DNA from 4 places in the Paenibacillus sp. V4I7 genome. Region 3 is predicted to be linked to each of the others. Evidence: riboswitches for the same ligand, from Rfam matches in the RefSeq annotation. Region 3 holds a riboswitch; each other region holds the start of a gene.
What was found. A riboswitch is a leader RNA that binds a small molecule or an ion and turns the genes downstream of it on or off. The one in region 3 is predicted to bind cobalamin.

Region 1 (2,196 bases), 1.7 Mb from region 3:
AATGTGCTTGGCGAGAATACTGGCAATTTGCAAAACCGGGAGATTAGCGGTTCCCAGCGACAAGCTCGCCATAATAGAAAGAAGAAGGAGTATAACCCCTACTCCTCCCCATAGCATTAATTTTCTTTTCATTTTATTTCACCAGTTCGGGATAAATGCCTTTCGCCATTTCAAGCAATCCATCGGTCAGCCTTGGACCAGGACGGCTCAACATGTTCTGGTCGAGGCCAATCACCTGCTTGTTCTTCACGGCATCAATGGCATCCCAACCGCTTCGCGTACGGATAATTTCATCAAGTGGTTTCTTACTCTTACTATCGACGACCCCATTGGCGAATAAAATTACACCTGGGTTTTGTTGAATGATTTTCTCTTCGCTGATTTGATACCAGCCTTTTCCGTCTCCTGCGACGTTAATCCCGCCAGAAAGCTTGATCAATTCATCCATGTATTCGCCACTGCCCACTGTCCATCCCGGGGCAAATTCAATGTATACCTTTTTCTTGTTCTCTTGCTTGACGTCTTTCACTGCATTAACAACCTTTTGACGATCCGATTTCATCTTAGCAACCACTTTTTCCGCTTGCTCCTGATGATCTGTAATCAATCCGTAGGTTTGAATGTTCGCAATGGCATCATCCAAGGTTTTCGGCTCCACTTTAAACACGTTAATATTTAAAGCGCGCAACTTTTCTACCGTATCGGGTTTCATTGAAACTCCTGTGAACAAGACATTCGCATTGGCTGCAATAACTGCTTCTTGGTTAGGCTTCGTTATACTGCCAAGCTTCGGTTTCGTTTTGGCCGCTTCTGGATAATCATCGAAATCAGATACACCAACAATATTAGCCTCAAGCCCAATTGCAAAAAGGGCTTCAGTCTCTGCCGGAGACACGGATGCAATACGTTCAGGCGCCTTATCAAAAGTAAACTCCTTACCCGTAGCATCCTTTATCTTCAATGGATAGACCGTCTTTTTGGCTGCTGCTGGTGCCGAAGTTGCAGCAGGAGCTTTTGTTCCCTCCCCGCCAAGCTTAGATGGATCAGACATTTCCGTTTCCTTTTTGCCGCAAGCTGCGAGACTGATTGCTGTTACTAGAGCTAGCGTAAGAATAAGTGCTTTTTTTACTGAATTCCTTTTCATCTGACAAAACCTCTTTCTGAACTATTTATTTCGATTGACCCTAACAAAAAAGCCCCTTTGTTCTCGAAGGAACAAAGGGGACGATAAATCGCGGTGCTCAGCAACCCTAAGGTTGCTTCCTGATTTAACGCGATCCTTTTCCTCGAAGGATGTCGTAAACGGCACCATGGGCAGGTATCCTGACTCTCCCGGCAACTCATGCCTGGATTACAGTGGCGGGACCGTGCCGGACTTTAACCGGCTTCCCTTTTAAGTGGCAATCTCTTCTTAATGAGCTTAACCAACACCTATGGCTGCATATTTTACTATCAATCTATTTGTCGATTATAGACTTCTTGTTACTTTTGTGCAATTACTTTGAGCACTTGTTTCGACTCGTTCAACTTTGGAGCATTTTGGGGAATAAAAGCCACCAAGCCTTTTCCTTCAAAACCTTGTTCTTTCATCCATTTGTTTCCTGCAAGAGGAATACCATAAAGATGCTTTTCTGCAGGCTTGCCTTCTTCAGCTATTTGAATAACACCATCCGGATAATCTACCGGATTGATCGTATCATCCAAAGAAACGAAACCCGCTTGATTACTAAGTGATTTGAATTGATCTTCCGCAAGAATGAAGATGCCATTGCCTCCTGCAGCCAGCTCTACAATCATTTTTTCCATCGAGAATATAGGCGACGTATTAATTTTGACTGTAGGAACTTCGCCCACCTTGGACTTCAAGGAACTCTCCAGCTTGTCCCCCGCTTCACTTGGAAAACCATTAGTGCCCATTATAAATATAGATACATCCGGCTTCGGCCCGCCGCAACCCGTTAGAATCACCATAAGCCCCATCATCATAACTAACAGCCATTTCACTTTCATGTTGTAAGCGTACCTCCGTTTGTTATCTGAATCCATCGATAATCGCGAGAAAAGTCGGTTTTCACCGACTTTTTTTCCCATTATGCATATATTCATTTATTTTTTGGTCTAGGATTGTGCTCAATTCAACGACGGAATCCGATGTCATTTCTTCGCCATCAAAAACCATCTTTTCTAACCTGCGTC
Region 2 (2,196 bases), 3.6 Mb from region 3:
TCATCGGCTGTCTTTTCTTGTATGTACTGCCGTAATAGATCCGTTTCTTCCTCTGGATCATCTTCCAATGGAGACGTCATTGGGAACATGGATTCCGGATACATGGTACACAGCCAATTCCTCAGGGCTTCCCATTGTTCGGTTTTGTGATGGTCTACTGTCGGAAATTGCAGTAGAAAGGTTAGCAATTGGAGTGCATCACTATACTGCTCTGTTTTTAGAAACCGAGTCAGCTCCTCTTCGTAATATTGCTCTGTTTTCGGAAAAAGAATTAAGTTATTGATGGATGGGTCCGTTATGATGATCACCTCAGAAATCTTGGTCTCGCTGGTGACAGTTTACTTGATTGTCCAAGTGATTGCAAAATAAACATTTAAAATAGGGTTGACTTCACTTGAAACTATATGATAATATAACTCTTGCTTCGCTAAACGGATCACATCCGCAAGGTAAGAAGAGGTCTATGTCTCAGTAGCTCAGCTGGATAGAGCACACGCCTTCTAAGCGTGCGGTCGGGGGTTCGAATCCCTCCTGGGACGTTTATGTACGGCAAAGGATCGCGAGAAATCGCGGTTTTTTTTGTTTATAAGAAAAATAAAATTCACTATGCTACGAATCTTTCATATTGTGCTATACTCTTTTCAATTACATATTTTTTCGAATAAATGAGGTGCCCTTGCGTAGCAAGCAAGGGGTAACAGGGAATCGGGTGCAAATCCCGAGCGGTCCCGCCACTGTATTCGGGGAGTTTCTTTCTATCATGTCACTTGATGCATATTCAGGGAAGGCAGAAAGAATACGATGATCCGAGAGCCAGGAGACCTACCTTCATTTATGCACCCAGAAACCTTCGCGGAAAGGAGCGGTGTACGTCAAGTCTCTCGACATGTAGCTTATATTTGTCGTTTATTCGTACGTACCCACGACCAATCCATCAGGATTGGTCTTTTTTGTTTGTTATTCGAACTTCAATTAGGAGGAATTTAAAAAACATGCAAACAAAATCACGAAAGACAAAGGTCGTTAGCTTCTTACTAGTGGTTATAGGGTTAGCCCTTTATCTATTCATTAATGAACCGCAAACCGTCAACGGCATGCACATTATGGAAGGATTTCTCCCCGTAGGTTGGGCTATATTTTGGTGGGCAGCCTTCCTTCCGTTCTTCTTTCTTGGTGTCCGAGCACTTATCAAAATTACGAAAGAACATCCAGAGCTCAAAATTATGCTCGGTCTTGCTGCTGCGTTCACTTTCGTACTTTCAGCACTAAAGATTCCTTCTGTGACCGGAAGCAGTTCTCATCCAACAGGTACAGGTTTAGGAGCTGTAATGTTCGGACCGCTCCCTATGAGCGTCCTAGGATCGATTGTATTGTTATTTCAAGCGGTTTTACTTGCTCATGGAGGACTTACGACTCTCGGGGCAAATGCATTCTCAATGGCCCTCTCCGGTCCAGTAGTTGGTTACTTCATATATAAGTCCATGATGAAAACAACCGGCAAACAAAAATGGTCGATATTTTTGGCGGCTGCTCTTGCCGACTTATCCACATACATTGTTACTTCTGTCCAATTAGCTCTTGCATTCCCGGCTGAACAAGGTGGATTTATGGCATCCTTCTTGAAATTCGGCGGTATTTTTGCCATTACGCAAATCCCTCTTGCCATTAGTGAAGGCATTTTAACCGTATTAATATGGAATTGGTTACAATCTTACAGCCCTAAAGAACTATCTATCCTACAACATAAAATGAAAGGAGCTTCTGAGCAATGAAAACTCGTACTTTAAATACCCTTATGCTGATTGCTGTTGTATTACTGGCAGTCTTGCCCCTTATTTTCGTACAAGGCGAATTTGGAGGAGCTGATGATACCGCTGAACAATTAATTCAGAGTATTCAACCTTCCTATACGCCATGGTTCTCTTCTTTATTTGAGCTCCCAGCTGAGACAGAAAGTATGCTATTCGCCTTACAAGCGGCCATTGGCGCTGGCTTCATCGGGTTTGCCTTTGGCTTTTTCAAAGGGAAAGCGTCTAAATCCAAAAACCAATGATAAAACGAATCGATTCGCTATCTTATAAAAATGCCTTACGCCCCCTGTCACCGATGTGGAAGTGCGGTTTTGCAGTTATCATGCTGCTGTTTTCTTATCTAACGCATCCACCCGTCCAGGTGCTTATAGCGTTATGGATGACT
Region 3 (2,196 bases):
TCACTATCGATGAACACTTTGCGTGAGATGAAATTATAATCCTTCCCGTTGATTTCTTTGGGTCTAGGTATTCGAGTTGTGTAGGAGACGACAGATGAGAAACCAAGCTCTTTGGCAATGTGATGGGCAATTGTTTTACGACCAGAACCGCTAGTGCCAGTAAAGACAAACACCAATCCATTCGTTTCATGACTGCTCATATCAATTCCTCCTTCATAGAATGAAAGCGATATCTTGATAGATTCATTATAGTACGAAAATTCTGAAAATTAAAGAAATACTTTCTCGTTTTGATAGGAATCAAAGGGTTAAAATACGCTATAATAGATAGCATCACATCGTTTAAATGGAAAGGGATCTAACTATGCCTAAATATGCGAGTTTGAGTGCGGAAGCAACGGAATTTTTACGTCAAAAAACCGGAACCAATCACTTAGAGTGCTATACCTATATTGACCCGGAGCGTGGGGAGGATAGTTTTTTTATTGTTAAAACGATCAACAAGGTCATTCATGTTTCTTTTGCCGAGATGACCTTTGAACCAAGCAGTTACCAGAGTTTGATGGAAGGACTCTACCAGGCCATCTATGAATAAATACGTGACAACCCAATCGATAGATGGTAGGATGATCGTAATTGCATATCAAAGGAATTAGGTGCCATAGATCCATTCGGGTGTATGGTTAAAAGGGAAGACCGGTGAAATACCGGCACGGACCCGCCACTGTAAAAATCGCCGTTTATTACGGAAACTGCTTGCAACATGCCACTGGGTAACAACCTGGGAAGGTGCAAGGGGATGATTAAGTCAGGAGACCTGCCTAATTCAACAACACAATTACCCTACGTGGAATTAGGGAGTGTTAGAGAGCGGTTACTTCTGGTTTTATTAACTGTAGTAATTTACCAAGCGTTTCTAACATGACTTATGTTAGGGATGCTTTTTTTGTTTGTGTAATTACGGGGAAGGGTGATGCAAATTGTCAGGAAAACTGCTCATTATTGGCTTTGGGCCGGGGAGTTTTGAACATATTACGAAGCGTGCAAGGGAAGCGATTCAGGAAAGTGAAGTTATCATCGGATATAACACCTATGTGGATCTTATCTCAGGTCTGTTAACCGAACAGCAAGTAGTTCGAACAGGCATGACGGAAGAAGTGAGTCGTGCGCAAGAGGCTGTGCGGCAAGCCAAGCAGGGGAAGAAGGTTGCCGTTATTTCCAGTGGAGATGCCGGGGTATATGGGATGGCCGGTCTTGTCTATGAGGTATTGATGGAACAAGGCTGGACCCGTGAGGATGGCGTTCAAGTAGAAGTGATTCCTGGCATTTCAGCTGTTCATTCGGCTGGATCTCTGCTAGGCGCTCCAATTATGCATGATTCTTGCACGATTAGCTTAAGTGATCATCTTACACCATGGGAGCTGATAGCGAAGCGGGTTGATGCAGCAGGGATGGCTGATTTCGTTATTGCCCTCTATAACCCGCGAAGCGGTAGACGGACCAGACAAATCGTTGAGACTCAGCGCATTCTCCTTAAGTATCGTTCTCCTTTAACACCTGTTGGGATTGTCAAAAGCGCGTATCGAGATCGCGAGCATGTTGTTGTGACGACATTGGCTGATATGCTGAATCATGATATTGGCATGTTAACGACCATTATTATTGGTAATTCCGCAACCAAGCTGTATGACGGTCTCATGATTACACCGCGCGGTTATCAGCGGAAATACACATTAGGGGCCGAAACACAGCCGCTTAAACCACATCAAAGGTTGAAATCCGAGGCTGAGCCTTGGGCTTTGGAACAATTGGATGAGCAGGATTGGGATGAATCCATGGGGGAGTTCGACGATGAAGATGAACTCTTGGATGATAAGATTACTGAAAATAGAGATCTTTCACAGCTGAAGTCATCACCGATTTTGTCACCTAGTAATTCCTTACAGCTTGCAATAGAAGCCTTGCAGCTAGTATCCAAAGGGAATGAAGAGTTGCCTTTTGAATTTGACAATAAGCTGACTGCGACCCAATCTATCTTTGAGTTTGCAGTAAGCCCCGGAATCGCGAATAAAAAGTTAACAGCAGCCCAACTGTGTGCGTTAGGCGAGATTGTTGGGGATCGTGGAGATATTGAATACTCACCGCATCATCAACTGATTGTTCGTGTGCAAACCGATAACCCTAAGCAGATTACAT
Region 4 (2,196 bases), 3.6 Mb from region 3:
CGTGTCGGCTTGCATCGTGCTTACAATGAACTTACCCAAGCCGAGAATGTCTTGATCAACTGGACACAAACAGCTATCAAAACCGAACCGGAATTTATTCAAAACCGCACTAATTTTGAGGAATTGTACGAAAAAGTCAAAACAGATGCAGAAGCAAGAGGCGCGATTCTTAATCTTGCCATGCGTTTAAATTTAGACCTCGTGTGACATTCTAAAGAGGTAGTGCCATTCTTTCTTCAGGAGGCGAATGCTCATGGATAGTCATTTCATTAGCAAGCTGCACGACAAGCAGAGGAAAGCCGCGAAGAATCTCAGGACCCAAGGTGACGGTCAGCCAGGCAGTAATTTGCCTCACAAGAAGCACTAAAGTCTAATGGCACCATCAAGAGCCTGTAGGGAGACTTCCTTGCAGGCTTTTGCTTTTTCCTTCGTTCTTTATGGGTATTATAAACAGCATATTAGAGGCGGTATCTCTCCATACTAATCAAGTGATCATTATTTCAACTCACAGGAGGATTAACCCCATCATGAGCAAAAAGAAGAGTATGGACCAAAGGACACAAAGCACAATCGATCATTCCAAGCAATCTTCTCGCATACAGTCCAACCTGGATTCAACAGAGCCCGGACATCACCAGCCGAATCGGCCTTCCGTTTAAGTTAAAGATTTGAATTCGTGAATACAGCTTCCGATGAAGTTCCTACCATTTGGTGGGGGCTTTTTCCTTGTTTGTAAGAAGACTATGAGGTAAGATGATGATTGAGTTTAAAAGATTTGAATAAACTCGGGTACAATTTCATATTCGAAATAGGTGCTTACGTTCCGCTTTCCAAGCGTAGGGTAAGCTTAAAAGGGAAGATCGGTTAGAAGCCGACGCGGTCCCGCCACTGTAACAGAGGAGTCAACGTCTCTATGCCACTGATCGACCGATTGGGAAGGCTGACGTATGATGAAGATCCTGAAGCCAGGAGACCTGCCTATTTCAGCAGCACAGTTATATACCTACGGGAGATAGGGAGGTGTTCTTATGAGTACGTGGGATCTATCAACAGTCCAACATCATGTACTTATCTGTAACGGGGGATCTTGCCTGAAACATTCAGGAGATGAAACAACGCTAGCCATCCGAGATGAAATTTCGAAGCACGGAGCCGAGCATCTTATACATACAACTCGGACTAGATGTAATGGCCGCTGTCAGGATGCAGGTGTTGTCACGGTGTATCCGCAAGGGATTTGGTACAAGGAAATGACACCAGAGACTGGGAGAAGGCTTGTTAGAGAGCATTTACTAGAGGGGAAACCACTCGAAGAACATATGATTTATAGCTTTGAGGAAAGCTTTGTGCCAACCGGAAAAGGAAATAAGGGCATTAGTCGCATACAAAGCAAATAATCAATGAATGAAAGTTTAAAAAGAGGGATATCTTCCTTAAAGCACGTAACCATAAGGACTTCCGTAATAGGGGGAGGTCCTTTTTGGTCAGAATTTATATGTTATAGGTAAGAGGTAAATAAAGCTTACTCCTTACCTATTCGTGCCTCCAGAATAAGCGCGTTTTCCGCGCTTATTCGTCATACTTGTTCATAATGGAACGGCAGGCCACTAAAGTGGATGAAAAGAGCTAAGCATTGAATGAACGGAACGAGAGGGCCTACCATTGATAGATGGATGCACGCATGTATACATGAAGAAGCTGTCCCTCTAACTATTTTATCAATGTTGGGACAGCCACTTTTAACTTTATATATATTCGTTGATGATAATTATAAATGGACTTTTTGTAATAATGTTGTAAAATCACGCACATTCTTGGGTGCGGATACGCCCTGACGGTTAGCTTCAGGCAATGCTTCCCACAAATCTAGCAGCATTGGCCTATCAAGACCAAGGTCTTTAATAGCCTTGCTATCTTTGAATATTTCATCTGGTGTGCCTTCCATGACGCACTGTCCTTGATCCATCACCAGAATCCAATCAGCCCATGAATAGGCTAGGTTCATATCATGGGTAGCCATGACTAACGTGATTCCGCGGCTATGTATACGGTTGATCTCCTCGACTAACTGTTGCTCCGATATACGATCTAGATAGGCCGTTGGTTCATCAAGAAGTAGAAGCTTTGGTTCAAGCACCAGCACACCGGCTAGGGCTACTCGTTTCTTTTGACCGAGGCTCAAGTGGTGAATGGGTG

Region 1: it holds a riboswitch for cobalamin, as region 3 does, so the genes downstream of both, QFZ80_RS02345 (ABC transporter substrate-binding protein) here and cobJ (precorrin-3B C(17)-methyltransferase) in region 3, are expected to answer to the same signal.
Region 2: it holds a riboswitch for cobalamin, as region 3 does, so the genes downstream of both, QFZ80_RS25795 (energy-coupling factor ABC transporter permease) here and cobJ (precorrin-3B C(17)-methyltransferase) in region 3, are expected to answer to the same signal.
Region 4: it holds a riboswitch for cobalamin, as region 3 does, so the genes downstream of both, QFZ80_RS25815 ((2Fe-2S) ferredoxin domain-containing protein) here and cobJ (precorrin-3B C(17)-methyltransferase) in region 3, are expected to answer to the same signal.

What each region holds. Positions count from the first base shown of each region.
Region 1 is NZ_JAUSZD010000002.1:235,951-238,146, reverse strand. It holds gene QFZ80_RS02350 (FecCD family ABC transporter permease) at 1-132, opposite strand, end outside; gene QFZ80_RS02345 (ABC transporter substrate-binding protein) at 134-1,144, opposite strand; cobalamin riboswitch at 1,297-1,450, opposite strand; gene QFZ80_RS02340 (hypothetical protein) at 1,483-2,010, opposite strand; gene QFZ80_RS02335 (aspartyl-phosphate phosphatase Spo0E family protein) at 2,072-2,196, opposite strand, start outside.
Region 2 is NZ_JAUSZD010000002.1:5,522,927-5,525,122, forward strand. It holds gene QFZ80_RS25785 (hypothetical protein) at 1-308, opposite strand, end outside; tRNA gene QFZ80_RS25790 (tRNA-Arg) at 466-539, shown strand; cobalamin riboswitch at 652-845, shown strand; gene QFZ80_RS25795 (energy-coupling factor ABC transporter permease) at 993-1,772, shown strand; gene QFZ80_RS25800 (energy-coupling factor ABC transporter substrate-binding protein) at 1,769-2,053, shown strand; gene cbiQ (cobalt ECF transporter T component CbiQ) at 2,050-2,196, shown strand, end outside.
Region 3 is NZ_JAUSZD010000002.1:1,931,850-1,934,045, forward strand. It holds gene QFZ80_RS09875 (guanylate kinase) at 1-200, opposite strand, end outside; gene QFZ80_RS09880 (hypothetical protein) at 365-595, shown strand; cobalamin riboswitch at 638-839, shown strand; gene cobJ (precorrin-3B C(17)-methyltransferase) at 981-2,196, shown strand, end outside.
Region 4 is NZ_JAUSZD010000002.1:5,526,190-5,528,385, reverse strand. It holds gene QFZ80_RS25830 (hypothetical protein) at 1-207, shown strand, start outside; gene QFZ80_RS25825 (DUF4023 family protein) at 254-367, shown strand; gene QFZ80_RS25820 (hypothetical protein) at 528-659, shown strand; cobalamin riboswitch at 794-996, shown strand; gene QFZ80_RS25815 ((2Fe-2S) ferredoxin domain-containing protein) at 1,029-1,397, shown strand; gene QFZ80_RS25810 (energy-coupling factor ABC transporter ATP-binding protein) at 1,769-2,196, opposite strand, start outside.